One region of the Streptomyces sp. NPDC059582 genome, then DNA from elsewhere that is predicted to be linked to it. Evidence: riboswitches for the same ligand, from Rfam matches in the RefSeq annotation. Region 1 holds a riboswitch; the other holds the start of a gene.

Region 1 (14,865 bases):
CCGTCCTGCCCGGTCCCGTGGCGTCCTACGCTGGAGGCCGCAGACCATCAAGGAGCAGGCCCCCATGAACCACGCGCAGCTCACCGCCCTGGGCCGTGCCCTCCGCCTCCTCGGCGAGCACGGCGAGGCCCTCACCTCCGACACGCCCGACGGCCGGCTGCACGAGGTCAGGGCGGATCTGCGGCGGGCCCTGGACCTGCTGGAGGAGAGCGTCACCACGGCCGTGCCCAGCACGCGGTGCGCCGAGCACCCCGGCGGGCCGGTGGACGCCTCGGCGCCCGACCTGTGCCTGCTGTGCGAGACACGGCGCCGGGCCGCCCGCCGCTCCGAGTTCAACGGCCCCGCCATGGACCCGCGGCCCACCGCCACCGCCCCCTCCCGCTACGGCGTGCGCGCCGACCGGCCGCAGCCCCAGCAGCGCTGGCTGCCGGAGCTGTGGACCGGGCAGGAGTGGCAGCTGTGCGGCACCCCGCGCCGGGACCGCCGCGAGGCGGAGCTGTACATCACCGCCCAGCGCCGCGGCCCCCGGCCCGCGATGGCCTACCGCCTGGTCCACGAGTTCACCGACTACGAGGTGCTGCGCGTGTGGGGCACACCGGTGAAGGTCGACATCGAACCGCTCGGGAACCTCTAGCGGCACCGGCACCGGTGCGGGCACCGTCCACCGGTGCGGGCACCGTCCGCAACCGCCGGAAGCAGGACGGCCGCCGCCCCTCGGGTGCGGGGCGGCGGCCGTCTCCGGCTCCTCGGTCGGCCTGTCCTACGCCTTGGTTCCGGAAACCTCGGGAGCGTCGGGAGCCTCGCCGGCCTCCGGCCGCCTGCCGGGCTCTGCGGCCGCGGGGGCGGGGCGGGCGGCGGCCGCGTCCCGGCCGGGAAGGAAGGCGGCCAGGACGAACGCCAGGGCCGCGGCACCGGCCCCGAGGGCCATGACGACCTTGAACCCGTTCTCGGACGGCAGGGCGTAGCCGCCGAGGTTCATGGTCATCTGCGCCAGGATCACGCCGGCGACGGCGCTGGCGACCGAGGTGCCGATGGAACGCATCAGCGTGTTGAGGCTGTTGGCCGCGGCCGTCTCCGACGGGCTCACGGCGCCCATGATGAGCGCGGGCATCGCGCCGTAGGCGAAGCCCACACCGGCGCCGATGACGCAGGAGACCAGGACGAGGTGCCAGACCTCGGACATCAGCACGATGTTCAGGCCGTAGCCGGCGGCGACGATCACGGCACCGATCATCAGGGTGACCTTCGGGCCCTTGGCCTTGGTGACGGTCGCGGACACCGGGGCGAAGGCCATCATGACCAGCCCTTGCGGGGCCATGACCAGGCCGACGGTCAGCATCGACTTGCCGAGGCCGTATCCGGTCCGGGTGGGCAGCTGGAGCAGCTGCGGCAGGACCAGCGCCATCGCGAACATCGAGAAGCCGAAGGCGATCGAGGCGAGGTTGGTGAAGAGGACCTGACGGCGGGCGATGGTGCGCAGGTCGACCAGCGGGGTCGGGGTGCGCAGCTCGTAGAAGCCCCACGCGAGCAGGACCACGACGGCGACGGCGAACAGGCCGAGCGTGGTGGCGCTGCCCCAGCCCCAGTCGGCGCCCTTGGAGACGGCGAGCAGCAGGGAGACCAGGCCGACCGCCATCCCGGCCGAGCCGACGAAGTCGAAGCGGCCGCCGGTGCGGACCTGGGACTCGGGCACCAGTGTCAGGACCAGCGCCAGCGCGACGACGCCGAAGGCGGCGGAGGTCCAGAACAGCAGGTGCCAGTCGAAGTTGTCGGCGATGAAGGCGGCGGCGGGCAGACCGAGGGCGCCGCCGACGCCCAGGGAGGCGCTCATCAGGGCGGTGGAGCCGGCGAGCCGCTCCACGGGCAGCTCGTCGCGCATGATGCTGATGCCGAGCGGGACGGTGGCGGCGGCCAGGCCCTGCAAGGCGCGGCCCACGATCATCGGGGTCAGGGAGTCGCTGAACGCGCACACCACCGAGCCGACGACCAGCAGCACGATGCTGACGAGCAGCAGCCTGCGCTTGCCGAACATGTCACCGAGCCGGCCGGCGACGGGCGTGACGACGGCGGCGGCCAGCAGTGTGGCGGTGACCGCCCAGGCGGTGTCGGAGGCCGAGGCGTTCAGGTACTTCGGCAGCTCCGGGACGATCGGGATGACCAGGGTCTGCATCAGCGAGACGACGATTCCGGCGAAGGCCAGGACCGCCACCACTGCGTTCGACCCGGGCTGGGCGGTTCCCCCGGCCGCTGGGGGCCGGACGGGAGCGTCGGACATGGAGGGGCCTCCGTGGGGCGTACGGGCATACGAATCTGCTTGACTCAGGCAACCTTAAGTCAATTGATTGACTTAAGCAAGGGAAAAGAGCGGCCCCAAAAGGGCGGCCCCCGGTCCGACACCGAGGCGGGAAGGGGGCGGAGAGCCCGGAAGGGAGAGGGGAGGGTGGGATCAGTTCCGGTGGCCGGGGGTCAGTTCCGGTGGCCGGGGGGCCCGTGCCGCGCGATCACCTCGCGGGTGCGCTCCTCGTCGAGCTCGTAGACGGTCTCGTGGGCCCGCGGATCGCGCGCGTGGAAGGTGTGGAACATCGGCCCCGACGCGCCACCGAGCTCCACCAGTGACGCCGACGCGCCGCGCACCGCCCGCTCGGTCCCCGGCCGGGTCGTGAGGTCGATGCGGTTGACCACACCGGGCGTGACCCACACCGGCACGGCCGCCAGGAAGCCGAGGAGCTGGAGGTGGAAGTGCCCGGTGAGTACGACCCGCACGTCCGTCCCCCGGATCACCTCGCCCAGCCCGCCCGGATCACGCAGCCCGAAGGCCCGCTGGGTCGGCACGTCCAGGGCGATCGGCGGATGGTGCAGGGCCAGTACCGTGCCCTGCTCCGAGGGCACCCTCAACACCTCGCGCAGCCAGTCGAGTTGGGCCTTCCCGAGCTGCCCGTACACCTCCCCCGGCACCAGCGAGTCCAGCGTCACGAAGCGGTAGCCGCCGACGCCGCTCACGGCGGCCCGCTCGGCCCCCGGCACGGCCGCGACGGCCCGCTCCGTCCCGTCGGCGGCCAGATGGCCGCTGCCCAGCACCTTCGCGAAGGCCTGGCGTTCGTCGTGGTTGCCGGTGGTGAAGAAGACGGGGGCGTCCCACGTCCGGGCGAACGCGCCCACCGCCTCCCGCACGGTCGTGTACGCCTCCACCGCGCCGTCGTCGGCGAGGTCACCGGTGACGACGATCGCGTCGACGGCCCGCTGGTGGCGCAGCGCGGCCAGCATCAGCCGCAGCGACTCGGTGGCGGCGACGCCGTGCCGGTTGGGCTCGTCGGTCCGCTCGACATGGGTGTCGGACAGATGCAGGATCCGCATCTGCCGCACGCTAACGGCAGTCGGGGCCCACGGCCAGAGGGCGGCCGCGGGCCCGTGGGCCTCAGCTGAGGGTGCGCAGCGCCGCCGCGTCGTACGGCTTCAGCTCGTCGCACCGGTCGGCCAGGACCTTCGCCGCCCAGTCCGGGTCCTGGAGCAGCGCGCGGCCGACGGCCACCATGTCGAACTCGTCGCGCTCGAGCCGGTCGAGGAGGTTGTCGATGCCCTTGACCGGCGAACCCTCGCCCCTGAAGCTCCCGACGAAGTCGCCGTCGAGACCGACCGAGCCCACGGTGATGGCGGGCCTGCCGGTGATCTTCTTCGTCCAGCCGGCCAGGTTGAGGTCGGAGTCTTCGAACTCCGGGAGCCAGTAGCGGCGGGTGGAGGCGTGGAAGGCGTCGACGCCTGCCGCGGCCAGCGGGGCCAGGATCGCCTCCAGCTCCTCCGGGGTCTCGGCCAGCCGGGCGTCGTACTGCTGCTGCTTCCACTGCGAGTAGCGGAAGAGGACCGGGAACTCCGGCGAGACCACCGCGCGCACCGCGGCGACGATCTCCGCCGCGAACTTCGTCCGGGCCACCGGGTCGCCGCCGTAGGCGTCCGTGCGGCGGTTGGTGCCCGCCCAAAGGAACTGGTCGAGCAGATAACCGTGCGCGCCGTGCAGCTCGACCCCGTCGAAGCCGATGCGCTCGGCGTCGGCCGCGGCCTTCGCGAACGCCTCGATCACGTCGTCCAGATCCTGCCGGGTCATGGCCCTGCCGGTGACCTCGGCGCCCTCCGTGCCGATGCCGGACGGGCCGACCGGCGGAGCGTCGGCGAACGGCGGCTCCCCCGCCTTGCGCACCATGCCGATGTGCCACAGCTGCGGCACGATCGTGCCGCCCGCCGCGTGCACGGCGTCCGCCACCTGGGCCCACCCGGCCAGCTGCTCGTCGCCGTGGAAGCGCGGGACGCGGTCGCTCTGCCCGGCCGACTCGTGGCCGACGTACGTCCCCTCGGTGACGATCAGACCCACACCCGCGGCGGCGCGGCGGGCGTAGTACGACAGCACGTCCTCGCCCGGGATGCCGCCCGGGGAGAACTGGCGCGTCATCGGCGCCATCACGATCCGGTTCGGGACGGTGAGGCCGTTGAGCGCGACGGGCCGGGACAGGATCTCCGCGGCGCGGGAGGCGGAGGACGCGATGACGGTCACGTGGGAGGCTCCTGGTGAATTGACTGGACTGGTCGGTATGTGCGTGTGCATCGAACGCACTCAGAGGTCAACGGACCCGTCGGCCACCGCATTCCGCCCACCGCACGAGTCACATGTGATCCGCGCCACTCCCCGTGCCGCTCCCGGGCGGTTCCCCCGCCACTCCCCGCGCCCGTCCCGAGGAGCGGGCCGCCGGCGCCCCGCGGAAACGCCCGAGGGCGGCACCCCCTGTCTCCAGGGAGTGCCGCCCTCGGTACTGGACGGACGGGTCCGATCCTCGCTTTCGCGAAGGATCAGAAGTCCATGTCACCGCCCGGCATGCCGCCGCCGGCCGGAGCCGCGGACTTCTCCGGCTTGTCGGCGATGACGGCCTCGGTGGTGAGGAACAGCGCGGCGATGGAGGCGGCGTTCTGCAGAGCAGAGCGGGTCACCTTCGCCGGGTCGATGATGCCTTCGGCGATCATGTCGACGTACTCACCGGTCGCGGCGTTCAGGCCGTGGCCGACGGGCAGGTTGCGCACCTTCTCGACGATGACGCCACCCTCGAGACCACCGTTGACGGCGATCTGCTTGAGCGGGGCCTCCAGGGCGAGCTTCACGGCGTTGGCGCCGGTCGCCTCGTCACCCGTGAGCTCGAGCTTCTCGAAGACCGAGGAAGCCTGGAGCAGAGCCACGCCACCACCGGCGACGATGCCCTCCTCGACGGCCGCCTTCGCGTTGCGAACGGCGTCCTCGATGCGGTGCTTGCGCTCCTTGAGCTCGACCTCGGTGGCGGCACCGGCCTTGATGACGGCCACGCCGCCGGCCAGCTTCGCCAGGCGCTCCTGGAGCTTCTCGCGGTCGTAGTCCGAGTCCGAGTTCTCGATCTCGGCGCGGATCTGGTTGACCCGGCCCTGGACCTGGTCGGTGTCACCGGAGCCGTCGACGATCGTCGTCTCGTCCTTGGTGATGACGACCTTGCGAGCGCGGCCCAGGAGGTCCAGGGTCGCGTTCTCCAGCTTGAGGCCGACCTCCTCGGAGATGACCTCGCCGCCCGTGAGGATGGCGATGTCGCCGAGCATGGCCTTGCGGCGGTCACCGAAGCCCGGGGCCTTGACGGCGACGGACTTGAAGGTGCCACGGATCTTGTTGACGACCAGGGTCGACAGGGCCTCGCCCTCGACGTCCTCGGCGATGATCAGCAGCGGCTTGCCCGACTGCATGACCTTCTCCAGGAGCGGGAGCAGGTCCTTGACGGAACCGATCTTGGAGTTGGCGATCAGGATGTACGGGTCGTCGAGCGACGCCTCCATACGCTCCATGTCGGTGGCGAAGTACGCCGAGATGTAGCCCTTGTCGAAGCGCATACCCTCGGTGAGCTCGAGCTCCAGACCGAAGGTCTGGGACTCCTCGACGGTGATGACGCCTTCCTTGCCGACCTTGTCCATCGCCTCGGCGATGAGCTCGCCGATCTGGGTGTCGGCGGCGGAGATGGAGGCCGTGGAAGCGATCTGCTCCTTGGTCTCGACATCCTTCGCCTGCTCCAGCAGGGCACCGGAGACGGCCTCGACGGCCTTCTCGATACCGCGCTTGAGAGCCATCGGGTTGGCGCCGGCGGCCACGTTGCGCAGGCCCTCACGGACGAGCGCCTGGGCGAGCACGGTCGCAGTGGTCGTACCGTCGCCGGCGACGTCGTCCGTCTTCTTGGCGACTTCCTTGACCAGCTCGGCGCCGATCTTCTCGTACGGGTCCTCGAGCTCGATCTCCTTGGCGATGGACACACCATCGTTGGTGATCGTGGGGGCGCCCCACTTCTTCTCGAGGACGACGTTGCGGCCCTTGGGGCCAAGGGTGACCTTGACGGCGTCGGCGAGCTGGTTCATCCCGCGCTCGAGACCGCGCCGTGCCTCCTCGTCGAACGCGATGATCTTGGCCATGTGAAGTGGTCCTCCCGGACTGGGGTGGATTGCTCCGGACCGCGCTGGCGCCCGCGACGGACGGCCTGCCTGCCCCGTGGTTCCTTGCACCACCTGGCCTGCGGGCCTCACCGACCCGGTCCTTCGTTATCACTCTCACCTTCAGAGTGCTAACGCCAATGATTAGCACTCGCCCCGCCCGAGTGCAAGGTGCGCCTGCGCGGCAGGCTCGATGAGGGGCGGCGGTCGGGTGACGGTCGGGCGCGAGCGCCGGCCGGTGATCCGCGGGTTCCGCGCGGCGGGAACCGGGCAGGCCGAAGGGCTCGCACCCCGTGAGGTACGAGCCCTTCGAAGAAATACAGAAGAACGTCGCTGCAGTAAGTCGGCGCGTGCTTCAGCCGGTCGCCAGGCGGACCATGTCCGCCTGCGGCCCCTTCTGACCCTGCGAGATCTCGAAATCGACCCGCTGGCCCTCTTCCAGGGTGCGGTACCCGTCCATCTGGATCGCGCTGTAGTGGACGAACACGTCCGCACCACCGTCGACCGCGATGAAGCCGTACCCCTTCTCCGCGTTGAACCACTTGACGGTGCCCTGAGCCATGCCTAACTCCCCTATTACTGGCCCTTGCACAGATCCGCACTTCGCGAATCCGGGTCAGACCTCACCCCCCATTGGCCGGGGGCGTGCGCCGGAACGCGTCGACCGCGGCTGAATGTATCTGTCCAACTGCCGTCTGCAACAGGTCAATCGGACGAGAAATCCGGGCATGACGGGTCCGGAATCTACCCACAATTCGCCTAGTTTCAGGGCAAGTTGGGCCAGGCATAGGGAGCGAAAGGCGCAAAAGGCCTGCACAGTTTGGCTGCTTCTTATCGGCAGTGCAGCAGGCTCCGAAGGCCGCCGACCCTGGAATCGGGAGCGGGTTCCCCAACTGTACCGCGCTCAACCACACTGAATTGCCCCCTCCGCTTCTCTCACGGAGGGGGCAATTCGATGAACTCTCGGTAACCTCGGTTACCGATGGTAATGATCAGCCTCCGGCGACCGCCGGAATGATGGAGACACCCGCGCCGTCCGGGGTCGCGGTCGCCAGGCCCTGCTCGAAGCGGACGTCGTCGTCGTTCACGTACACGTTGACGAACCGGCGCAGCTTGCCCTCGTCGTCCAGGACGCGGCCCGCGATGCCTGTGTGGTTCTTGTCCAGGTCGGAGATGACCTCGGCGAGGGTCGTGCCCTCGGCGCTCACCTCGGCCTTGCCGCCGGTGTACGTGCGCAGGATGGTGGGGATGCGGACGTTGACGCTCATGATGCGAGGCCAGCCTCTCGGAAGGAGTCCAGGTTCGGGCGGATCGTCGCGGTCAGGCCGGTGCCGGCCACCGCGTCCAGGGTCTTCAGACCGTCGCCGGTGTTCAGCACGACGGTCGTCTTCGTCGGGTCGAGCAGGCCGGCCTCGATGAGCTTCTTCGTCACGCCCACCGTCACCCCGCCCGCCGTCTCCGCGAAGATCCCCTCGGTCCGCGCCAGCAGCTTGATCGCGTCCACGATCTGCTCGTCCGTCACGTCCTCCACGGCACCGCCCGTGCGGCGCGCGATGTCGAGGACGTACGGCCCGTCGGCCGGGTTGCCGATCGCGAGGGACTTGGCGATGGTGTCCGGCTTCTGCGGCCGCACCACGTCGTGGCCGGCCTTGTACGCCACGGACACCGGCGAGCAGCCCGCCGCCTGCGCGCCGAAGATCCGGTACGGCCGGTCCTCGACCAGCCCGAGCTTGATCAGTTCCTGGAGACCCTTGTCGATCTTCGTGAGCTGGGAGCCCGAGGCGATCGGGACGACCAGCTGGTCGGGCAGCCGCCAGCCGAGCTGCTCGCAGATCTCGTACGCGAGGGTCTTCGAGCCCTCCGCGTAGTAGGGCCGCAGGTTGACGTTGACGAAGCCCCAGCCCTCGCCGGCCGGGTCGCCGATGAGCTCGGAGCAGAAGCGGTTCACGTCGTCGTAGTTGCCCTCGATGCCGACGAGTTCACCGCCGTAGACCGCGGCCATGACGATCTTGCCCTGCTCCAGGTCGTGCGGGATGAACACGCAGGAGCGGAAGCCTGCCCGGGCGGCGGCGGCGCCGACGGCGCCGGCCAGGTTGCCGGTGGAGGAGCAGGAGAGGGTGGTGAAGCCGAAGGCGCGCGCGGCCTCCAGGGCCTGGGCGACGACCCGGTCCTTGAAGGAGTGCGTCGGGTTGCCGGAGTCGTCCTTCACGTACAACCCGCCGGTCACACCGAGCTCGCGCGCCAGGTTGTCGGCCTGGACGAGCTTGGTCCAGCCGGGGTTGATGTTGGGCTTGGTCGCCACGTCGGCCGGGACGGGCAGCAGCGGGGCGTAGCGCCAGATGTTCGCGGGGCCGGCCTCGATCCGCTTGCGGAGCTCCTCGGTGTCGTAGGCCGAGAAGTCGTAGGCGATCTCGAGCGGGCCGAAACACTCCTCGCAGGCGAAGACCGGGCCGAGCGGCACGCGGTGTCCGCACTCACGGCAGGAAAGCGCCGCGGCGGGGCCCAGATCGACGGAGTTGGTGGTGCTTGCAACGGTCTGCACAGCCATGGAGGCGAGGCCCTTTCTCCTCATCTTCCTCACGGCGCACTTCGCCGTGAGACGGATTTGGCACCTTCCCGAGCCGGGAGCCTCGCGTGAACGAGAGCCGACTGGAGGGTTGCCGGGGCTTCATCGGGCCGTGTCCCTCTGCCCCTCTGGATGAGCGGTATGAAGTTGTGAACGGCGGGCCACCCTGGACATGCGATGGTCATGCGCGTTGTTCAAGACTGTAACCGAAGGCCAGGACAGTTGAGATAACCGTCCGAACCGCGAGATGCCCGTGCCCGTCGGCCGTCATCACGACGGGCACCACCTCCCGCCGCGAGAACGTAGAAGGAGCCGCCACCGTGCTGGAAGAAGTCGAGCGCTGGCTGAGCACACGCTCCTGGTCCGTGACCGATCGCCCGCTCCACAAGATCCTCGCCGCCAAGCGCGCCAGGGGCCAGTCGGTCTCCGTCGTCCTGCCCGCGCTCAACGAGGAGGAGACGGTCGGTGACATCGTCGCCGTGATCCGTCACGACCTCATGCAGCAGGTCCCGCTCGTCGACGAGATCGTCGTCGTCGACTCGGGTTCCACCGACCGCACCTCCGCGGTGGCCGCCGCCGCGGGCGCCCGGGTCGTCCACCGCGACGACATACTGCCCCGCATCCCGGCCGTGCCGGGCAAGGGCGAGGTGCTCTGGCGGTCCCTCCTGGTCACCCGCGGGGACATCGTCTGCTTCATCGACGCCGACCTGAAGGAGTTCTCCTCCGACTTCGTCTCCGGGATCGTGGGGCCGTTGCTCACCGACCCGGACATCGATCTGGTCAAGGCCATGTACGACCGCCCGCTGGGCGACGAGTCGAATGCGCTCGCCTCCGGCGGAGCGGCCGGCCAGGGCGGCCGGGTCACCGAGCTGATGGCCCGCCCGCTGCTGAACATGCACTGGCCGCGGCTGGCCGGGTTCGTGCAGCCGCTCGGCGGCGAGTACGCGGCCCGCCGTTCCCTGCTGGAGCAGCTCCCCTTCCCCGTCGGGTACGGGGTGGAGCTGGGCATGCTGGTCGACTCGCTGCACCTGGTGGGTCTCGACGCCCTCGCCCAGGTGGACGTGGGCGTGCGCAAGCACCGGCACCAGGACGGACAGGCGCTGGGCCGGATGGCCGCCGCGATCTACCGCACCGCACAGCTGCGCATGGCCCGCGGGCACCTGATCCGGCCCTCTCTGACCCAGTTCGAACGGGGGCCGGACGGCTTCGAGCCGCGCACGTACTCCGTGGACACGGAGGAGCGGCCGCCGATGGCCGAGATCGAGGAGTACGCGTCACGGAAGGTCGCGTGACGAACGCGCCGAGTGACAGCGACCGACAGTCGTATACAAATCTCCGCGGACTGTTGTGGGCCTTCCGTACGTTTGAGCGTTTCCGGGCCGGGCTAGGTTGAGGCGTATGGCTTCCACGCACGGCGCTGAGGTGCTGGTCGCGTCCAATCGCGGCCCGGTTTCGTACGAGGTGGGCGAGGACGGCTCGCTGCACGCCCGCAGGGGCGGCGGCGGGCTGGTCTCGGGCCTGTCCGCCATCGGGCCGGACGTCGGGGCACTGTGGGTGTGCTCCGCCCTGTCCGACGGCGACCGCGAGGCGGTCCGGCGCGGCGTGGGCGAGAGCGGGGTGCGGATGCTGGACATCCCGGCCGACGTGCACGCCGACGCCTACAACGGCATCGCCAACTCCGTGCTCTGGTTCGTCCACCACATGCTCTACCAGACACCGCTGGAGCCGGTCTTCGACGCGGAGTTCCGGCGTCGGTGGGCGTCGTACGAGAGGTACAACCGCGCCTTCGCGCAGGCGCTGGCCGAGGACGCGGCCGACGGGGCCACGGCGATCGTGCAGGACTACCACCTGACGCTGGTGCCGGGCATGCTCCGCGAGCTCCGTCCCGACCTGCGCATCGGCCACTTCTCGCACACGCCCTGGGCGCCGCCGGACTACTTCCGGATGCTGCCGGACGACATCCGCGAGCAGATCGTGTGGGGGATGCTCGGCGCGGACCGGCTGGGCTTCCTCACCCGGCGGTGGGCGCGCGCCTTCATGGAGTGCGCCGGGGAGGTGAATCCCGAGCGGATCTTCCCGAGCGGACCGAGCGGCGAGCCGGGCGCGACGATCGAGCACACGCCGGCCTCAGGGCGACCGACGCGCACCACGGTGATCGGCGTGCACGGCCTCGGGGCCGATGCCGAGTTCCTGCGCGCCCGTGCCCACCAGGCCGACGTCGGCGAGCGGATGGCGGCGCTGCGGACGGAGATCGGCGAGGGCCGCAGGACGATCGTGCGGGTCGACCGGACCGAGCTGTCGAAGAACATCGTGCGCGGCCTGCTGGCGTACCGGCAGCTGCTCGACGACCACCCGGAGTGGCGCGAGCGGGTCGTGCACGTCGCCTTCGCCTACCCGTCCCGGCAGGACCTCGCCGTCTACCGCGACTACACGGCCGAGGTGCAGCGGCTCGCGGACGAGATCAACGCCGGATACGGGACACCGGGCTGGACCCCGGTCGTGCTGCACGTGAAGGACGACTTCGCGCGCTCGCTGGCCGCGTACCGGCTGGCCGACGTGGCCCTCGTGAACCCGATCCGGGACGGCATGAACCTGGTCGCGAAGGAGGTGCCGGTGGTCTCCGACGAGGGGTGCGCGCTGGTGCTGTCGCGGGAGGCGGGGGCCTACGAGGAGCTGCGCGAGGACGCGATCACCGTCAATCCGTACGACGTGGTCGGCACCGCGCGGGCACTGCACGAGGCGCTGGTGATGCCGGTGCCCGAGCGGGCGGAGCGGACGAAGCGCCTGGCCGCCGCGGCGACCGCGCTGCCGCCGGCCCAGTGGTTCCTGGACCAGCTCGGTGCGCTGAAGGACTGAGCGCACGGTCGCGCGGTCCCGCGGGGCGGGCCGGTCAGCCGAGCCGGGCCGCCAGCGCGCGCAGCAGGTCCACGACCCCCTCCGGGCCGTTCACCACCAGGTCGGCCCGGTCCCGCAGTTCGGCGACCTCGTCGCTGCCACTGCACACCAGCAGGCCCGGGACGCCGTCGGAGCGGAGTTTGTCGACGGCGGCGAAGGCGGGCAGGTCGCCCAGGTCGTCGCCCGCGTAGACGACGGACTCGGCGGCGAGCTCGCGGGCGAAGTCCTGGAGGGCGACGCCCTTGTCCACGCCCGGCGGCCGCAGTTCGAGGACCATACGGCCCGGTTCGACGATCAGGCCGTACCGGGCGGCCAGCTCGGTGAGGGGGGCGCGCAGCACCTCGAAGGCGGCCTGCGGATCCTCGGCGCGTCGGGTGTGGACGGCCAGCGCCCGGCCCTTCTCCTCGATCCAGGTGCCCCGCCAGGCGCCGATCGTGTCGAGGAATCCCGGCAGCTCGGCACGTACGGCGGCGACGCCGGGGTGCGGCGGAGGGGCGGTCACGGTGCCGGTGCGGGCGTCCCAGCGTTCGGCGCCGTAGTGGCCGAGGACGACCAGGTGCTCCAGGCCGGGGACGCCGTCGAAGCCGCCGTGCCGCACGGCCACCGCGGCCGGCCGGCCGGTGACGACGGCCACCGCGGCCACCTTCGGCGCGAGGGCGGCGAGCGCGGGGACCGCGTCCGGGTGCGCGCGGGCCTGCTCGGGATCCGCCACGATCGGCGCGAGCGTGCCGTCGAAGTCGAGCCCGATCACCGCGCGGTGCGGGCGGGCGAGGACGGCGTCCAGCGCGTCGCGTCCCGCCCGGGTCGTGGGGGTCGGCAGGGACTGCGGTGCGGGATGCGGGGGGTGCGTGTCATGGCTGCCCATACGGCGACCCTATCCGCGCGACCGCACCCGCATGCGTGACTCACCTGTGTACCCGGTCGGTACCCGGCAACCCGAATCCGTGGCCGGCGACCGAACGGGACGGCGGCCCTCCGCCCGGTCGCCCCGCGCTCAGCGTTCCGCCCGCCGCGACTCCCGCACTCTTCTCAGGCGGTTCACCGTCACCGGGTCCGCCGCGAGGGCGCGCTCGTCGTCGAGGAGGGCGTTCAGGAGCTGGTAGTAGCGGACGGGGGCCAGGCCGAGTTCCTCGCGGATCGCGCGTTCCTTCGCGCCGGCGCCGGGAAAGCCCCGGCGTTCCAGGGCGAGGATGTCCCGTTCGCGGCGGCCGAGGCCTTCCTGCTCGTCGTCCATGACCGCACGGTAGTCCCCGCCACCGACAGGCGGGCGGCCTACTGCGCGGCGGCGTCCGCGGAGCTCGCCATCGCCTCCAGCTGCGCCAGCACCCCGGACGGGTTGCCGGTGGGCGTGACCGCCTGGCCGATGCGCTTCTTGACGGCCGCGCTGACCGTCGCCCAGGAGGTCTTGCCGACCGGGTAGAGCGTGGAGACGGGAAGTTCGTCCAGGAACGGCTTCAGGTCCTTGTCCCGCGCGGCCGCGCCCATGGCGTCGGACGCGGAGTCGGTGACCGGCAGCAGGTCGTACTCGCGGGAGAAGGTCAGCACGTTCTTCTCGTCGTAGACGAAGTCGAGGAACGAGCCGATCTCCTCGCTGTGGCCGTTCTTCTTGAACGCCGTCATCCAGTCGGCGACGCCCATCACGGAAGAGGAGGGGCCCTTCACGCCGGGCATCGGGACCATGCCGACCTGCACGCCCTTCTTCGTGGCCGCCTTCATCAGGGAGGGGTGGCCGTTGAGCATGCCGACGTCACCGGCGGCGAAGGCGGTGAACGCGGCCGCGCGGTTCAGGCTGCCGGGCGCGACCGGTCCGGTCAGGCCCTTGCCGACCAGCTCGTTCTTGAGCCAGTCGAAGGTCTCGACGTTCTGCGCGGAGTCGATGTCGTAGGTGCCGATGGTCCCGGCGTAGCCGCCCTCGCCGCTCAGCAGCCACTGCATGGTCTCGGCCTGCGCCTCCTCGGGGCCCAGGGGCAGCGCGTACGGGTACTTCACGCCCTCCGCCTCGAGCGCCTTCGCGTCGTCGGCGAGCTCCTCCCAGGTCGTCGGGGCCGTGCTGATCCCGGCCTTGGCGAAGAGGGCCTTGTTGTAGAAGAGCAGGCGCGTGGAGGCGGCGAACGGCATGCCGTACTGCACCCCGCTCACCTCGCCCGCCTGCGCGAGCTGGGGGGCGAAGTCGCCCTGTACGGGGATGGAGAGGACCTCACCGGCCTGGTACAGGAGGTCCTTCGCCGCGTAGTCGGCGTACGCGCCGATCTGCGCCATGTCGGGGGCGTCGCCGGCGGCGACCAGCTCCTTGACCTTGCGGTCGACGTCGTTCCAGGAGTAGACGGTGACGTCGATCTTCACGTTCGGGTGCTTCGCCTCGTAGTCCTTGACGAGGGCGGCCCAGTAGCCCTGGGAGCTGTTGGCCTTGCTGTCGCCGTAGTCGGCGGCGACCAGTCTCAGGGTCACCTCGTCGGAGCCGCCACCGAGCCCGCAGCCCCCCAGGACCGCCGTCATGCCCAGTGCGGACGCCGCCGCGATCATTCCTGTCCTGCCCCGCTGGCCCTGCTGCACCGCTGTTCGCTCCGATTCCGCTGACTGTTCATCTAACCGGTCGTCCGATTTTCGGATTAAGGTCTACACCACGCAAGTGGACTAGACCTCTCGCGGGTCCTGGGGCCACACTGTTCCCCGTGAGACATGTCATCGCCCTCGACGTGGGCGGCACCGGGATGAAGGCCGCCCTGGTCGGCGCGGAGGGCCAGCTGCTGTACCGGGCCCGCCGGGCCACCGGGCGCGAGCGCGGGCCCGACGCGGTCGTCGACGGCATCCTCGACTTCGCCGCCGAGCTGAGCGCCCACGGCGAGCGGCAGCTCGGCGAGCCCGCGGCCGCGGCCGGCGTCGCCGTCCCCGGCATCGTCGACGAGACGCACGGCATCGCCGCCTAC
Region 2 (14,865 bases), on a different contig from region 1:
GCAGCACGGGCGGGCACGCGAACACCTCGTCCTTGATCTGCCGGCACAGGCCCATGCCGCCCATCGGCACGGCCTCGCCGTCCAGTACACAGACGTCGATCCCGCCCCGGTCCAACTCGCGCTCCACCGCGGCCTGGGTCGCGCACTCCACGAACTCGACCAGGGGTACGTCGGGAGCGGGCCGGCGTCCGGTCGCGAGCCGCACCTGTTCGCGGGTGTTGGAATCGTCGCTGTAGACCAGCACCGTGGCGGTCGGCTGCATGCTTCCTCCGAGACGTCAGCGTCCTACGGACTGAACCGATGCGCCGGATGCTACTCCCTTGAACAGGCTGTCAACACCTGTTGGAACACCGCTTCGATGGGCCATACGGGCACTACACACGCTGGGAACACTCCGAACGGCACCCCCCGGAGTGAGGGCGGGATAAGGGACCGACATAATGTCGGTCGTGGCGACAGCAACGACAGTAGACACCGGGCACGCGCACCCGTCGGTCAACCGACCGAACCTCACCAGCGTCGGAACCATCATCTGGTTGAGTTCCGAGCTGATGTTCTTCGCGGCCCTCTTCGCGATGTACTTCACCCTGCGATCGGTGACGGGACCCGACCACTGGAAGGAAATGGCGTCCGCCCTGAACTTCCCGTTCTCGGCGACGAACACCACGATCCTGGTGCTCTCCTCCCTCACCTGCCAGCTCGGCGTCTTCGCCGCCGAGCGCGGTGACGTGAAGAAGCTCCGGGGCTGGTTCATCATCACCTTCATCATGGGTGCGATCTTCATCGGCGGTCAGATCTACGAGTACACCGAGCTGGTGAAGAAGGACGGGCTCTCGCTCTCCTCCGACCCGTACGGCTCGGTGTTCTACCTGACCACCGGCTTCCACGGCATGCACGTGACGGGCGGCCTGATCGCTTTCCTGTTCGTCCTCGGCAGGACGTACGCGGCCAAGAGGTTCACCCATGAGCAGGCGACCGCGGCCATCGTCGTGTCCTACTACTGGCACTTCGTCGATGTCGTCTGGATCGGCCTTTTCGCCACGATCTACATGATCAAGTAGCCGGGTCCGTTCCCGCGCACCTTCCAGAAGCATCGACGCAGAAGATCCTGACACCGGGGTAATCCGTGAAAAAGCTCTCCGCACGACGACGCCATCCGCTGGCGGCGGTCGTCGTCCTACTCCTCGCGCTGGCGGCCACTGGGGGGCTGTACGCCGCGTTCGCGCCCGCGAGCCAGGCGCAGGCCGATGACACCTCCCAGTCCCTCGCCATCGACGAGGGCAAGAAGCTCTACGCCGTCGGCTGCGCCAGCTGCCACGGCACCGGCGGTCAGGGCAGCTCCGACGGACCGAGCCTGGTCGGCGTGGGCGCCGCGGCCGTCGACTTCCAGGTCGGCACCGGCCGTATGCCTGCGGCGACCTCCGAGGGTCCCCAGGTGGTGAAGAAGAAGAACATCTACAGCCAGGCCGACATCGACCAGCTCGCGGCGTACATCGCCTCGCTGGGCGCCGGCCCGAACGTGCCCACCTCGGCGCAGTACGGCCCCGACGGCGCGGACATCGCCAAGGGTGGCGAACTCTTCCGCACCAACTGCGCGCAGTGCCACAACTTCACCGGTAAGGGCGGTGCCCTGACCAAGGGCAAGTTCGCGCCGAACCTCGAGGGTGTGGACCCCAAGCACATCTACGAGGCCATGCAGACCGGCCCGCAGAACATGCCTTCGTTCCCCGACACCACGCTGTCGGAGCAGAACAAGAAGGACATCATCGCGTACCTGAACGTGGTCAACAGCGATGAGACGGAGAACCCCGGCGGTCTCGAACTGGGCGGCCTCGGGCCGGTCAGCGAGGGTCTGTTCGCGTGGATCTTCGGTCTCGGCGCCCTGATCGCGGTCGCCGTCTGGGTCGCCGCTCGGACCGCAAAGGCCAAGAAGTCATGAGTAGCCAAGACATTCCAGAAGAGAACCTGCCCGCTGTGCAGGACCACACGCACGGTGCCGTAGACGTCGCGGACGAGCAGAACCCGTTCGCCGACCCGGGGCTGCCGCCCCACGAGCACCGGATCCAGGACATCGACGAGCGGGCCGCCAAGCGGTCCGAGCGTGCGGTCGCCTTCATGTTCACGCTGTCGATGCTGGCCACCGCCGGCTTCATCGCCTCGTACGTGACGATCCCGTCCGACAAGTCGATCTTCGTGTTCCCGATCGGCCACCTCAGCGCGCTGAACTTCGCCCTCGGCATGACGCTGGGTACGGCGCTGTTCAGCATCGGCGCGGGTGCGGTCCACTGGGCCCGCACCCTGATGTCCGATGTCGAGATCACCGACGAGCGGCACGCGATCGCGGCGCCGCCGGAGGTCAAGGCCAAGGTCCTGGCCGACTTCAAGCAGGGCGCCCAGGAGTCCGCGCTCGGCCGTCGCAAGCTGATCCGCAACACGATGTTCGGCGCGCTGGCCCTGTTCCCGCTCTCCGGCGTCATGCTGCTGCGCGACCTCGGCCCGCTGCCCGGGACCTCGCTCCGCCACACCCTGTGGTCCAAGGGCAAGCTGCTCGTCAACATGAACACGAACGAGCCGCTGCGCGCCTCGGACGTGGCCGTCGGCTCGCTGACCTTCGCCAAGCCCGAGGGCCTGGAGGAGCACGACGAGGAGTTCCAGAACGAGATCGCCAAGGCGGCCCTGATGATCGTCCGGCTCCAGCCGGAGAACATCAAGGACAAGCGCGAGCTCGAGTGGTCGTACGAGGGCATCGTGGCGTACTCCAAGATCTGCACCCACGTGGGCTGCCCGATCTCGCTGTACGAGCAGCAGACGCACCACGTGCTGTGCCCCTGTCACCAGTCCACCTTCGACCTGTCCGACGGCGCCCGAGTGATCTTCGGCCCCGCCGGTCACGCCCTGCCGCAGCTCCGCATCGGCGTGAACGACGAGGGCTATCTCGAGGCGCTCGGCGACTTCGAAGAGCCCGTCGGTCCTGCATTCTGGGAGCGCGGATGAGCACTACGACCAGCACCACGAACCCGTCGGACCGCTCGCGCGGGAAGGCGCCGGCCGGCGAGCGTGTCGCCGACTGGGCCGACGGCAGGCTCGGGATCTACTCCCTGGCCAAGTCCAACATGCGCAAGATCTTCCCCGACCACTGGTCGTTCATGTTGGGTGAGGTCTGCCTCTACAGCTTCATCATCATCATCCTCACGGGTGTGTACCTGACGCTGTTCTTCCACCCGTCGATGAACGAGGTGGAGTACCACGGCAGCTACGTCCCGCTCCAGGGACAGCTGATGTCGGAGGCGTTCAGCTCGACGCTGCACATCTCCTTTGATGTGCGTGGCGGTCTGCTCATCCGGCAGATCCACCACTGGGCGGCGCTGATCTTCCTCGCCGGCATGTTCGTGCACATGATGCGCGTGTTCTTCACGGGCGCGTTCCGCAAGCCGCGTGAGATCAACTGGCTGTTCGGCTTCCTGCTGTTCGTCCTGGGCATGTTCACCGGGTTCACCGGCTACTCGCTCCCGGACGACCTGCTCTCCGGCACCGGTGTCCGCTTCACCGAGGGTGCGATCCTGTCCATGCCGATCGTCGGCACGTACATCTCGTACTTCCTCTTCGGCGGTGAGTTCCCGGGCCACGACTTCGTGGCGCGGTTCTACTCGATCCACATCCTGCTGCTGCCGGGCATCATGCTCGGCCTGGTCGTGGGCCACCTGATCCTGGTCTTCTACCACAAGCACACGCAGTTCGCGGGCCCCGGCAAGAGCAACAAGAACGTCGTCGGCATGCCGCTGCTGCCGGTCTACACGGCCAAGGCCGGAGGCTTCTTCTTCCTGGTCTTCGGTGTCGTCGCGGCGATCGCGGCGATCGCTCAGATCAACCCGATCTGGGCCATCGGCCCCTACCGGCCGGACCAGGTGTCCACCGGCGCCCAGCCCGACTGGTACATGGGCTTCGCCGAGGGTCTGATCCGCTTCATGCCGGGCTGGGAGGTCAACTTCTGGGGTCACACGCTCGTCCTGGGCGTGTTCATCCCGCTGGTCCTCTTCGGTGTCGTGCTCGGCGCGCTGGCGGTCTACCCGTTCATCGAGTCCTGGCTCACCGGCGACAAGCGCGAGCACCACATCCTGGACCGCCCGCGCAACGCGCCGACCCGTACGGCGCTGGGCGTCGCCTGGGTCACGATGTACATGATCACGCTGGTCGGTGGTGGCAACGACCTCTGGGCCACCCACCTGCACCTGTCGATCAACTCGATCACCTGGTTCGTGCGGATCTTCTTCTTCGTCGGACCGGTCATCGCGTTCCTCCTCACCAAGCGGATCTGCCTCGGCCTCCAGCGCCGGGACCGGGACAAGGTGCTGCACGGTCGCGAGACCGGCACCATCAAGCGCCTGCCGCACGGTGAGTTCATCGAGGTCCACGAGCCGCTCAGCCAGGAGCAGCTGCACACCATCACGGCGCACGACCAGTACCAGCCGCTCGAGATCGGCCCCGCGGTCGACGAGAACGGTGTCGAGCGCAAGGTGACGGGCTCCGAGAAGCTTCGCGCCAAGCTCAGCAAGGCGTACTTCGACGAGGACAGCCAGATCCCGAAGCCGACCGTCGACGAGTACAAGGAGATCACGAGCGGCCACGGCCACCACTGATCGCTGCGCTCGCCACGCGCACAGAAGGGCCCCGTCCGGTCTCCGGGCGGGGCCCTTCGCGGTGCCCGGCGCTGGATAGGGTGTAACCAGCTTTTTCGTGTCCGCGAACCGTCTGCGAACCGTCTACGAACCAGGAGCGGCTGATGAGCGCTGTGACCCCCGCTGGAGGCGACATCGCGGCGGGCCGTTCCTGGCCCGCGGTACTGAACGGCCTGCTGGAGGGCCGTGACCAGAGCGCGGAGAGCACCGCCTGGGCGATGGACCGGATCATGCGCGGCGAGGCGACCGACGCGCAGATCGCCGGGTTCGTGGTCGCGCTGCGGGCCAAGGGCGAGACCGTCGAGGAGATCACGGGCCTGGTCCGGGCGATGTACGAACACGCGAACGTCATCCACGTGCCGGGCGCCACCGTCGACATCGTCGGCACGGGCGGCGACGGCGCGAAGACGGTGAACATCTCCACGATGTCCTCCATCGTCATCGCCGGTACCGGCGCCAAGGTCGTCAAGCACGGCAACCGGGCCGCGTCGTCGGCGTCGGGTGCCTCGGACGTGCTGGAGAAGCTCGGGGTCAATCTCGAACTGACGCCGAAGCGGGTGGCGGAGGTCGCCGAGGAGGCCGGGATCACCTTCTGCTTCGCGGTGAAGTTCCATCCGGCGCTGCGTCATGTGGCGGCGGCCCGGGGACAGTTGGGTATCCGGACGGTGTTCAACTTCCTGGGTCCGCTGACCAATCCGGCGAAGGTACGGGCCCAGGCGGTCGGGGTGGCCGATCCGCGGGTGGCGCCGATCATCGCGGGTGTCTTCGCCGAGCGGGGCAACTCCTCGCTGGTCTTCCGCGGCGACGACGGTCTCGACGAGCTCACCACGACGGCCACCTCCCGGGTGTGGATCGTCCGGGACGGCATGGTGACCGAGGAGACCTTCGACCCGCGGGACGTGGGTGTCGAACTGGTGCCGGTGGAGGCGCTGCGCGGTGCCGACGCGTCGTTCAACGCGGACGTGGCGCGCCGGCTGCTGAACGGCGAGACCGGGCCGGTGCGCGACGCGGTGCTGCTGAACTCGGCGGCGGCGCTGGTGGCGCTGGAACCGGGCTCCGGGACGCTGGCCGAGCAGATCGGGGCCGGGATGGCCAAGGCGGCCGAGTCGATCGACTCGGGCGCGGCCAAGCGGACGCTGGAGCGCTGGGTGGCCGTCAGCAACGCCTGACCCACGGCCGACGTGAGGCGAGGCGCGGTCCAGGATCCGGACCGCGCCTTGCGCGTCGAAGACCGTGTGGCAGGATGGTGAACCAGGTCATGAGTGACAGTCATGAGGCCCCGGCCGACTGTCCGGCAACCCTCCGTCCGTGGCGGGGTGCCCCGGGTGAAGACCAGGTCGTGGGCAGCGAGGTCCACGGCAAGCGCGGACCCCTCGAACGCTCCTGAGCGAGCGCGGCACCAGGGGTCCTGGTCCTCGAGGGAGCCTTCCGTGAGCAAGCGAATGCGATAGGGCGTAGAGCCCCGCCTCCGCGTACCCCTTTCACCCTCCCCACGCTCGAGCCCGGTGCGGCTCGCGTGGCGGTTCCGCCTTGCCTCTCACGGGAGTACCCCATGTCCGTCTCCACCGCTGCCACCGCCCAGGCCGTTTGTCACCCCCTGCCCGTTCTGGGGCGAGATGTCACCGTCCCGCTGGTCACGGGCGGCGAAGTCACCTACGCCGCGCTCGACTACGCGGCCAGCGCCCCCGCCCTCCAGCGTGTCTGGGACGACGTGGCGGCGTACGCCCCGTACTACGGCAGCGTCCACCGCGGCGCCGGCTACCTCTCCCAGCTCTCCACGGACCTGTTCGAGAACGCCCGCGCGACCGTCGCGGAGTTCCTGGACTGCCGCGGCGCCGACCAGGTGGTCTTCACCCGGTCGACCACCGACTCCCTGAACCTGCTGGCGGCCGCGCTGCCCGCCGACTGCCAGGTCTTCGTCTTCGAGACCGAGCACCACGCCTCGCTGCTGCCCTGGAAGAACGCCCGGGTCACCTGCCTCGACGCCCCGCGCACCCCACGCCAGGCGGTGGCGAGCCTGGAGCGCGCCCTCGCCGGCCGCGACCCGCACGGCCCGGCCCTGGTCTGCGTCACCGGTGCCTCGAACGTCACCGGGGAGTTGTGGCCCGTACGCGAGCTGGCGGCGGCGGCCCACGCGCACGGCGCCCGCATCGTCCTGGACGCCGCCCAGCTGGCTCCGCACCACCCGGTCTCCGTCCGTGACCTCGACGTCGACTGGGTCGCCTTCTCCGGCCACAAGCTGTACGCCCCGTTCGGCTCCGGCGTCCTGGCCGGCCGCGCCGACTGGCTGCGCGCGGCCGAGCCCTACCTCGCGGGCGGCGGCGCCAGCCGCAGGGTGACCCGGCGCGCGGACGGGGGAGTGGACGTGGAGTGGCACGAGAGCGCCGCCCGGCACGAGGCGGGCTCGCCGAACGTGATCGGCGCCTACTCCATCGCGTCCGCCTGCAAGGCCCTCACCGAGGCCGGTTTCGACGCCCTCGTGGCCCGCGAGCAGTACCTGATCGACACCGTCCGGGCGGGTCTCGCCGAGGTCCCCGAGGTCCGCGTCCTGTCCCTCTTCGGCGACGACGCCCCGCGGGTCGGGGTGCTCGCCTTCGTCGTGGAGGGCTGGAACAGCTCCCACTTCGCCGCCGCGCTCTCCGCCGAGTACGGCATCGGCGTCCGCGACGGCCTGTTCTGCGCCCACCCGCTGGTGCGCACCCTGCTGGGCGGCGACCCCGGCAGCCAGGGAGAGTGCGGTGCCCCCGAGGCCGCGCCGGGCGAGAAGTCCCTCAACGCGATCCGGGTGAGCTTCGGCGCGGGGACGCCGGACGAGCACGTGGAGCGGTTCGTGACCGCGGTGCGGGAGCTGGTCAGGGACGGCGCGAAGTGGCAGTACCGGACCGAGGGCGGCCGCTGCGTCCCGGCGGTCTGACCGCGCGGTTTCGGGAGGCGGCGGTCAGGAGTCGAGACCGATCGCGAACGCCGCCTCCAGGTCGTGCTGGGAGTAGGTCCGGAACGCCACGTGCGTGTCCGTGCCCTCCACGCCGGGGATCTTGCTGATCCGGCCCGGGATGACCTCCGCCAGATCCTCGTGCTGCCGCACCCGCACCATCGCGATCAGGTCGTAGGTGCCGGTGACCGAGAAGACCTCGCTCACGGATTCCAGCGCGGCGATCGACTCCGCGATCTCGGGAATCCGGTCCACGCTGGTCTTGATCAGGACGATCGCGGTGATCACGGCTGGGTCTCTCCCTCGGGGGCCGGAGCTGGGGCGGCCTTCACTCTAGTCGTACGGCCGAATCGCACCCACGCGTAGAGGAAGCCCGATCCAAAGCCCACCAGGTGCGCCAGATAGGCCACGCCGGGACCCTGGGTCGCCTGGCCCGCCGCCACCCATTGCAGGGCCGCCCAGAAGGGCAGCACGATCCACGCCGGAAAGCGCATCGGCAGGAAGAACAGGAACGGCAGGAGACTGGTCACCCGGGCCCTGGGAAACAGGAACAGGAACGCGCCGAGTACCGCGGAGATCGCCCCGGACGCGCCGACCAGCGACTGCTCGGAGCCGGCGTTGGCCACCGCGTACCCCAGCAGGGCGAGGTAGCCGCATCCGACGTAGAACAGGGTGAACTCGACCCGGCCCATCCGCTCCTCGGTCATCGCCCCGAAGACGTAGAGGAAGAGCATGTTGCCGAGCAGATGGACCCAGCTGCCGTGCACGAACAGGGCCGTGACGGGCGTCAGCGCCTGTCCGGCGGCGTCCTGGAACAGCTCGGCCGGGACCACGCCCCAGTGTCGGAAATATGTTCGCTGGGCAGCCGCCAGCTCGTCGCCGGTGCCGTATCCCGGGTTGAAGCCCGACGCCGGGCCGATCAGAAAGACCAGGCAGCACAGGGCGATCAGCCCGTACGTCACGGGCGCCGACGGTTTCCGGAACGCTCTGCCCGCGGTTCCGTTCCAGTTGCTGATCATGGTTACAGAGCATGACGTACCCGGACGCACTAAGACAGACCGCCTCGCCGCCGTGGACGGACGGGCGATGAGTACCCGCCAGGCCGTAGGGTTACGAGCCACATGCGCCGGGGAGAGCACGGTGCATCACGGACAATAGAAGGAAGGCGAACAGCCCCGATGACGGTTCCCCTGCCGACCGCCTCGACGCGGTGGCGCTGCACCCTCTGCGGCAATCTCACGCGTTTCGACGTGACCCGTTCGTCGAAGGTGGTGGAGTACGTCCACCTCGACCTGGCCGGTGCGCCGAACGTCGAGGAGCGCGAGGTGGTCAGTGAGACCATCGAGTCGGTGCGCTGCCGCTGGTGCAACGCGGTGGATCAGGTGGAACTCGTGGACAGGCCGGGCGCCGGCTCCTGACAGGGAGCGGCCCCGCACAGGTATTGGGGTGTGACGGATGGTGGAGAGCGCAGGCGGGGGGCCGGGCGACGGCGCCGCCGAGGTGCTCGACCGTCCGCTGCCCGACGGCGTGCGGCGCCGGGTCGTGCAGATCGTCTCGGACGGCTTCGGTGGGCTGACCATCGGGGAACTGCCCGCCCAGCTGCGGCAGTACGCCCGGTTCGCCCCGAATCGTCGGGCCAAGTTCGCGGGCAACGCCATGGCCGCGGCGCTGGAGACGGACACCCTCTTCCGGCAGCGGATCGGCGAGAAGTTCAGAGAGGCGCAGCCGGAACTCTCCGGCGCCCTCGACTCAGGCTCGCCGCCCCCGGCCGCGGACCCGCTGGACGTGGCGGCCGCGGCCTATGTGCTGCGGCCCACCGGCTGGGTGAAGCTGGTGACCGCGGCGGGCGAGGAGGCGCTGCGCGCGGACGCCGAGCGGGCCGACGAGGAGAGCCGCGCCGAGCTGGAGCGGCTGCGCGAGGAGCTCGACCGCTCCCGTGAGCAGACCCGGGCCGAGACCGAGCGGCTGCGGACCGAACTGGACGCCTCGAAGCGGGAAGCGGAATCGCTTCACCGCAAGCTGCGCGCGGCCCACAGCGACGTCAAGCGCGGCGAGGCGGCGCTGCGCAAGGTGCAGGGCGAGATCGAGGCCGTACGCGCCGAGACGCAGGCGCAGGTGTCCTCCGCCGAGAGCGAGGCGCGGCGGCTGAAGGGGCGCCTGGGCGAGGTGGAGGCGGCCCTGGAGGCCACCCGCAGGGCGGCCCGGGAGGGGCGCAGCGTCGAGGACATGCGGCTGCGGCTGCTGCTCGACACCGTGCTCGACGCGGCCCAGGGGCTGCGCCGGGAACTGGCGTTGCCGCCCGTGTCCGTACGGCCCGCGGAGACCGTGGACGCGGTCGAGCCCGGCCGGATGACTCCGAAGGACATCGCCAACCGCGCGCTGTCCGAGGACGATCCGGCGATCCTCGACCAGTTGCTCGCGCTGCCGCAGGCGCATCTGGTGGTCGACGGCTACAACGTGACCAAGACCGGCTATCCGCAGATGCCGCTGGAGAAGCAGCGGCTGCGGCTGCTCGGGCAGCTCTCGCAGCTCGCCGCGCAGACCGGCGCGGAGGTCACCTGCGTCTTCGACGGCGCCGAGCTGGCCGCCCCGGTGCTGCTGGCGCCGCCGCGCGGGGTGCGGGTGCTGTTCTCCAAGCCCGGTGTGACGGCCGACGAGCTCATCCGGCAGCTGGTGCGCGCCGAGCCGCCCGGCCGGCCCGTCATCGTCGCCTCGACCGACCGTGAGGTGGCCGACGGAGTGGCCCGCGCGGGGGCGCGGCCGGTGGCATCCGCGGTCCTTCTCAAGCGTCTGTCCTGAAGGTCAAGATCCGGGCCCAATGCCCGAATTGACGGAACCGTCACGCAACGTAGCGTCAATCGAGCATCACTGCATGTGAGTTGAGTGCAAAGAATGCGGTGCGTAACCGGGATTTTTCGTCGGAGGATTTGAACTGATCACAGAAACATCACTAGGGTCAGCCTTCGAATCTCCGTACGGGTGATCACTCACAAGAAGGAGCTCGTCTCCGTGGCGTCCCATCGTCGACCGAAGCAGCCGAGTCGTGCACGTGTGACCGTGCTGACCACCGCAGCCGCAGCCGCCGTCGTGCTCAGCGCCCAGGCCGCCAACGCCGCGCCGAGCGAGAAGCTGAACAAGGACGAGGTCAAGTCCAAGGTCGACAAGCTCTACGAAGAGGCGGAGCAGGCCACCGAGAAGTACAACGGGGCCAAGGAGAAGCAGGAGAAGCTCCAGAAGGAGATCTCCACCATCCAGGACAGCGTCGCCCGCGGCCAGGAAGACCTCAACGGCCTGCGCGACAGCATGGGCCTGGCCGCCGCCGCCCAGTACCGCACCGGCTCCATCGACTCCTCCCTCCAGCTCTTCCTGTCGGCCGACCCGGACGACTACCTGGACAAGGCCTCCACGCTCGACCAGTTGAGCGGTCAGCAGGTCGAGGCGCTGAAGAAGATCCAGGAGAAGCAGCGCGAGCTCGCCCAGGAGCGGACCGAGGCCTCGGACAAGCTCAAGGACCTCGCCTCCACCCGTACCGAACTCGGCAAGAAGAAGAAGGAAGTCCAGGCCAAGCTGGCCGAGGCGCAGAAGCTCCTCAACACGCTGACGGCCAAGGAGAAGGCGGCCCTCGCCGCCGCCGACGCCCGCGCCAGCCGCTCCGCCAGCTCGCGCGTGGACCTCGGCAACACCACCTCCGCCTCCGGCCGGGCCGCCGCCGCCTTCTCGGCCGCGCGGAGCCAGCTCAACAAGCCGTACGTCTACGGCGCCACCGGCACCGCCTCCTACGACTGCTCGGGTCTGACCTCCTGGGCCTACGCCCAGGCCGGCGTCACCATCCCGCGCACCTCGCAGGCCCAGGCCAGCGCCGGCACGCGGATCTACTCGCAGAGCGACCTCCGGGTCGGCGACCTGGTCATCTTCTACGGCGACCAGCACCACGTCGGCCTGTACGCGGGCAACGGCCAGGTGCTGCACGCCCCGCGCACCGGCACCGTCGTGCGCTACGAGTCGATCGGCAACATGCCGTTCCAGTTCGGCGTCCGTATCTGACCCGCGTCCGGCCCGAGCCGTTCCCGGACCGTTCCCGGTCCGGGAGGCCGGTCCGGGACCTCGGGCCGCCGCCCGAACGGGCGAATTGCGACACCGCCAACTGACCCCACGCCCCGCCGATGACCTGCGTCAGCGGCGGGGCGTCACGTTGTGTGCCCGCTGACGTCTTTGGCCGCCGCCCCGTGGCGGGGCTACTGTCTGGCGCGTTTCCCCACACCGCCGTGGCGCTTCCGCCGCGTGCCGGGGAAGCGGTCAGTGTCCGCCAGCGGAAGGAGTGCGGTTTCCCGTGGGGTCCCATCGCCGCCTTGCACCGTCCGGGTTCGACCGGGGTGCCTGCGCAGCCCTCAGTGTCCTGTCCGTCACCGCCGCCGCGCTCGGAGCCGTACCGGCGGCGGCCGCGCCGCACGACGACACCCGGGCCGAGGTGGACCGCCTCTACGAGGAGGCCGAGAAGGCGACCGAGGCCTTCAACCGGGCGGACGAGCGCGCCGACCTCCTGCGCAGCCAGGTGGGCAACGCCCAGGACCGGATCGCCCGGCAGCAGCAGAGCATCAACTCCCTGCGGGAGAAGCTCGGTTCGCTGGCCGGCGCCCAGTACCGCTCCGGCGGCCTCGACCCCTCCCTGGCGCTGCTGTTCTCCGACGACCCGGCCGACTACCTCGACCGGGCCTCCGTCCTGGACCGCATCACCACCCACCAGGCCGGGGAGCTGAAGGAGCTCCGGTCGGCCATGCGCGAGCTCGCCCAGGAGCGCGCGGACGCGACGCTGAAGCTGACCGAGCTGGAACAGAGCCGCAAGGCCGTCGCGAGCCACAAGCGGACCGTGGAGCACAAGCTCGCCAGGGCGCGGCGGCTGCTCAACTCGCTGCCCTTCGCCGAGCGCCTCGCCTTCGACCGGGCCTCCCGCTCCGGCCGCGCGGACCTTCCCGGACTCGGCGGCGCCGCGGCCACCGGCCGCGCCGCGTCGGCCGTCGCCGCCGCCCGCTCCGCCCTCGGCCGCCCCTACGTCTGGGGTGCCAACGGACCGGGCGGCTTCGACTGTTCGGGCCTGATGCAGTGGTCGTACGCGCAGGCCGGGGTGCAGCTGCCGCGCACCTCGCAGGCCCAGCGGTTCGCCGGGCACCAGGTCCCGCTGTCCCAGGCCCGGCCCGGGGACCTGGTCGTCTACCGGTCCGACGCCAGCCATGTCGGGATGTACGTGGGCAACGGCCAGGTGATCCACGCCCCCTATCCGGGGGCGCCCGTGCGGTACGACCCGGTGGGCATGATGCCGATCTCGTCGGTCACCCGGGTCTGACGCCCGAGCGGCGCCGTACGATCGGGAAGATGGCTGGTCGAAGGCGGGGATCGAGATCCGCGGTCGCGGCGCTGTGTCTGCTGCTCGTCTCCCTGGTGGGGTGCGGCGGGCGGCCCGCGACCGACGGCGCGCGGGCCGAGGTGCAACGGCTGCTGGACGCGCGGGCCGCCGCGGTCCTCGGCCACGACGAGCCGGCCTACCGCGCCACCGGCACCCCGGCCGGGTTCGACCACGTGAAGGCGGTCCCGTTCTCGGCCTGGTCCTACCGGGTCACCGCGGTGCACCCGAGCGGTGACACGGCCTCCGCGGACGCCGAGCTGCGCTACAGCGTCCGCGGGTACGACAGGGCGCCCGTCACGGCCGCGCGCGTCCTCGGGCTCGCCCTCGACGCCGGGGGGCGGTGGCGGGTGACGTCCGACCGGCCCGCGAAGAAGGCCGGGCAGCAGCTGTGGGACCAGGGCGCGGTGAGCGTCGTCCGGGGCGCGCACAGCCTGGTGCTGGGGACCGGGCAGTCGGGCGAGCGGCTGCGCTCCTTCGCGGAGCTGGCCGACCGCGCCGTGCCGGCGGTGTCGCAGGCGTGGGGCGCCGACTGGAGCGGGCACGTCGTGGTGCTCGTACCGAAGTCGCTGGAGGGGATGGCCGGGCTGCTGGCCTCGCCCGCCTCCTCCTACCGCGGGATCGCGGCGGTCACCACGGGCGAGACCGGCGGGCCGGCCCGGGCGCCCGCGGACCGGATCATCGTCAATCCCGACGCGTACGGCGTGCTGGGCTCGCTCGGCCGGCAGGTCGTGCTCACCCACGAGACCACGCATGTCGCCACCCGCGCCCACACCGACGCGGCCACGCCGCTGTGGCTGTCCGAGGGGTACGCCGACTGGGTCGGCTACCGCGGCAGCGGGCGCAGCGCGTCCATGGTCGCGCCGGAGCTCGCGGGTGCCGTCGCCGACGGGCGGGTCCCGGCGGCGCTGCCGGCCGACAAGGACTTCGGGTTCACCGGCGACTCGACCCGGCTGGCGCAGGCGTACGAGGGCGGCTGGCTGGCCTGCCGGCTGATCGCGGACCGCTGGGGCGAGGTCCGGCTGGGCGAGTTCTACCGGGCCGTGGGCGCGCACCGGGCGCGGGCGGGAGCGGTCGAGGACGCGATGAAGAAGGTGCTCGGGACGACGTCGGAGAAGTTCACCGCCCAGTGGCGGGACGCTCTGCGGGCGCAGTTCGGCTGAGCCCTTCCAGGTGGGCGACGGCCTCGGTGAGCCTCGCGCGCTCCGCCGTGCCCGTCGCCCGGGCCACCGGCAGTATGCGCTCGGCGGGGTCTTCGAGGGCAGCGGGGGAGCGCCGGTGCCGCTGCGGGTGACCGGGCTCGGCACGGCGGTCCAGCTCGCGCCGGCCCTCGGACCGTCCCGCCTCGGCCCGCCCGGCATCCGCCCGGCATCCGCCTGGCGCCGGCGCTCGCCACGGCCGCGCAGTGCGCGGCGGCGGCGCTGAGGGCGCGGTCGGCCCGCGGTCAGGAGGAGACCGGGGCCTCCTCGGCGCGGGCCGCCTGAGCCGGGAAGACCGCCTCGGGGCCGCGGGGCACCGTCGAGCGCCACAGCCGTACGGCCGCGGTGAGCGTGGCGGCCACCAGGAGGCCGTCCCGGACGAGGAGCAGGGTGACGCCCAGCGGGTCACTGGCGACGACGTGCTCGAACCAGACGGGGAACTCCAGCACCGTCGCGAACGCCGCCGCGAGCACCAGCCCGGCGGGCGTCCCCATCCTGCTGCCGCGGTGGCACAGACAGACCGCCGCGACCCCGACCAGCCACACCAGGTACTGCGGGCTGATCACCCGGCTGGTGACGGTGAACATCAGCACCGCCACGAAGGCCGCGTCGGCGAGCGTGTGGGGCAGGAAGCGGGTGGCCGCCAGGCGCCACAGCAGC

What was found. A riboswitch is a leader RNA that binds a small molecule or an ion and turns the genes downstream of it on or off. The one in region 1 is predicted to bind S-adenosylmethionine.
Region 2: linked by a shared signal. The riboswitch ahead of ACFV0T_RS40975 (aminotransferase class V-fold PLP-dependent enzyme) and the one ahead of thrC (threonine synthase) in region 1 are both predicted to bind S-adenosylmethionine.

What each region holds. Positions count from the first base shown of each region.
Region 1 is NZ_JBHWCC010000018.1:114,843-129,707, forward strand. Features, by position in the region: gene ACFV0T_RS17880 (hypothetical protein) at 65-634, shown strand; gene ACFV0T_RS17885 (MFS transporter) at 761-2,275, opposite strand; gene ACFV0T_RS17890 (metallophosphoesterase) at 2,467-3,354, opposite strand; gene ACFV0T_RS17895 (NADH:flavin oxidoreductase) at 3,416-4,543, opposite strand; gene groL (chaperonin GroEL) at 4,837-6,459, opposite strand; gene ACFV0T_RS17905 (cold-shock protein) at 6,833-7,039, opposite strand; gene ACFV0T_RS17910 (MoaD/ThiS family protein) at 7,470-7,745, opposite strand; gene thrC (threonine synthase) at 7,742-9,025, opposite strand; SAM riboswitch class I at 9,043-9,182, opposite strand; gene ACFV0T_RS17920 (glucosyl-3-phosphoglycerate synthase) at 9,364-10,335, shown strand; gene ACFV0T_RS17925 (trehalose-6-phosphate synthase) at 10,442-11,899, shown strand; gene otsB (trehalose-phosphatase) at 11,934-12,803, opposite strand; gene ACFV0T_RS17935 (DUF3263 domain-containing protein) at 12,933-13,172, opposite strand; gene ACFV0T_RS17940 (extracellular solute-binding protein) at 13,211-14,434, opposite strand; gene ACFV0T_RS17945 (ROK family protein) at 14,611-14,865, shown strand, end outside.
Region 2 is NZ_JBHWCC010000094.1:5,873-20,737, reverse strand. Features, by position in the region: gene ACFV0T_RS41005 (hypothetical protein) at 1-262, opposite strand, end outside; gene ACFV0T_RS41000 (heme-copper oxidase subunit III) at 441-1,061, shown strand; gene ACFV0T_RS40995 (c-type cytochrome) at 1,127-1,939, shown strand; gene ACFV0T_RS40990 (Rieske 2Fe-2S domain-containing protein) at 1,936-2,994, shown strand; gene ACFV0T_RS40985 (cytochrome bc complex cytochrome b subunit) at 2,991-4,637, shown strand; gene trpD (anthranilate phosphoribosyltransferase) at 4,781-5,845, shown strand; SAM riboswitch class IV at 5,931-6,047, shown strand; gene ACFV0T_RS40975 (aminotransferase class V-fold PLP-dependent enzyme) at 6,229-7,590, shown strand; gene ACFV0T_RS40970 (Lrp/AsnC family transcriptional regulator) at 7,615-7,896, opposite strand; gene ACFV0T_RS40965 (rhomboid family intramembrane serine protease) at 7,893-8,627, opposite strand; gene ACFV0T_RS40960 (hypothetical protein) at 8,787-9,026, shown strand; gene ACFV0T_RS40955 (NYN domain-containing protein) at 9,064-10,407, shown strand; gene ACFV0T_RS40950 (NlpC/P60 family protein) at 10,618-11,652, shown strand; gene ACFV0T_RS40945 (NlpC/P60 family protein) at 11,939-12,949, shown strand; gene ACFV0T_RS40940 (hypothetical protein) at 12,979-14,169, shown strand; gene ACFV0T_RS40935 (glycosyltransferase 87 family protein) at 14,451-14,865, opposite strand, start outside.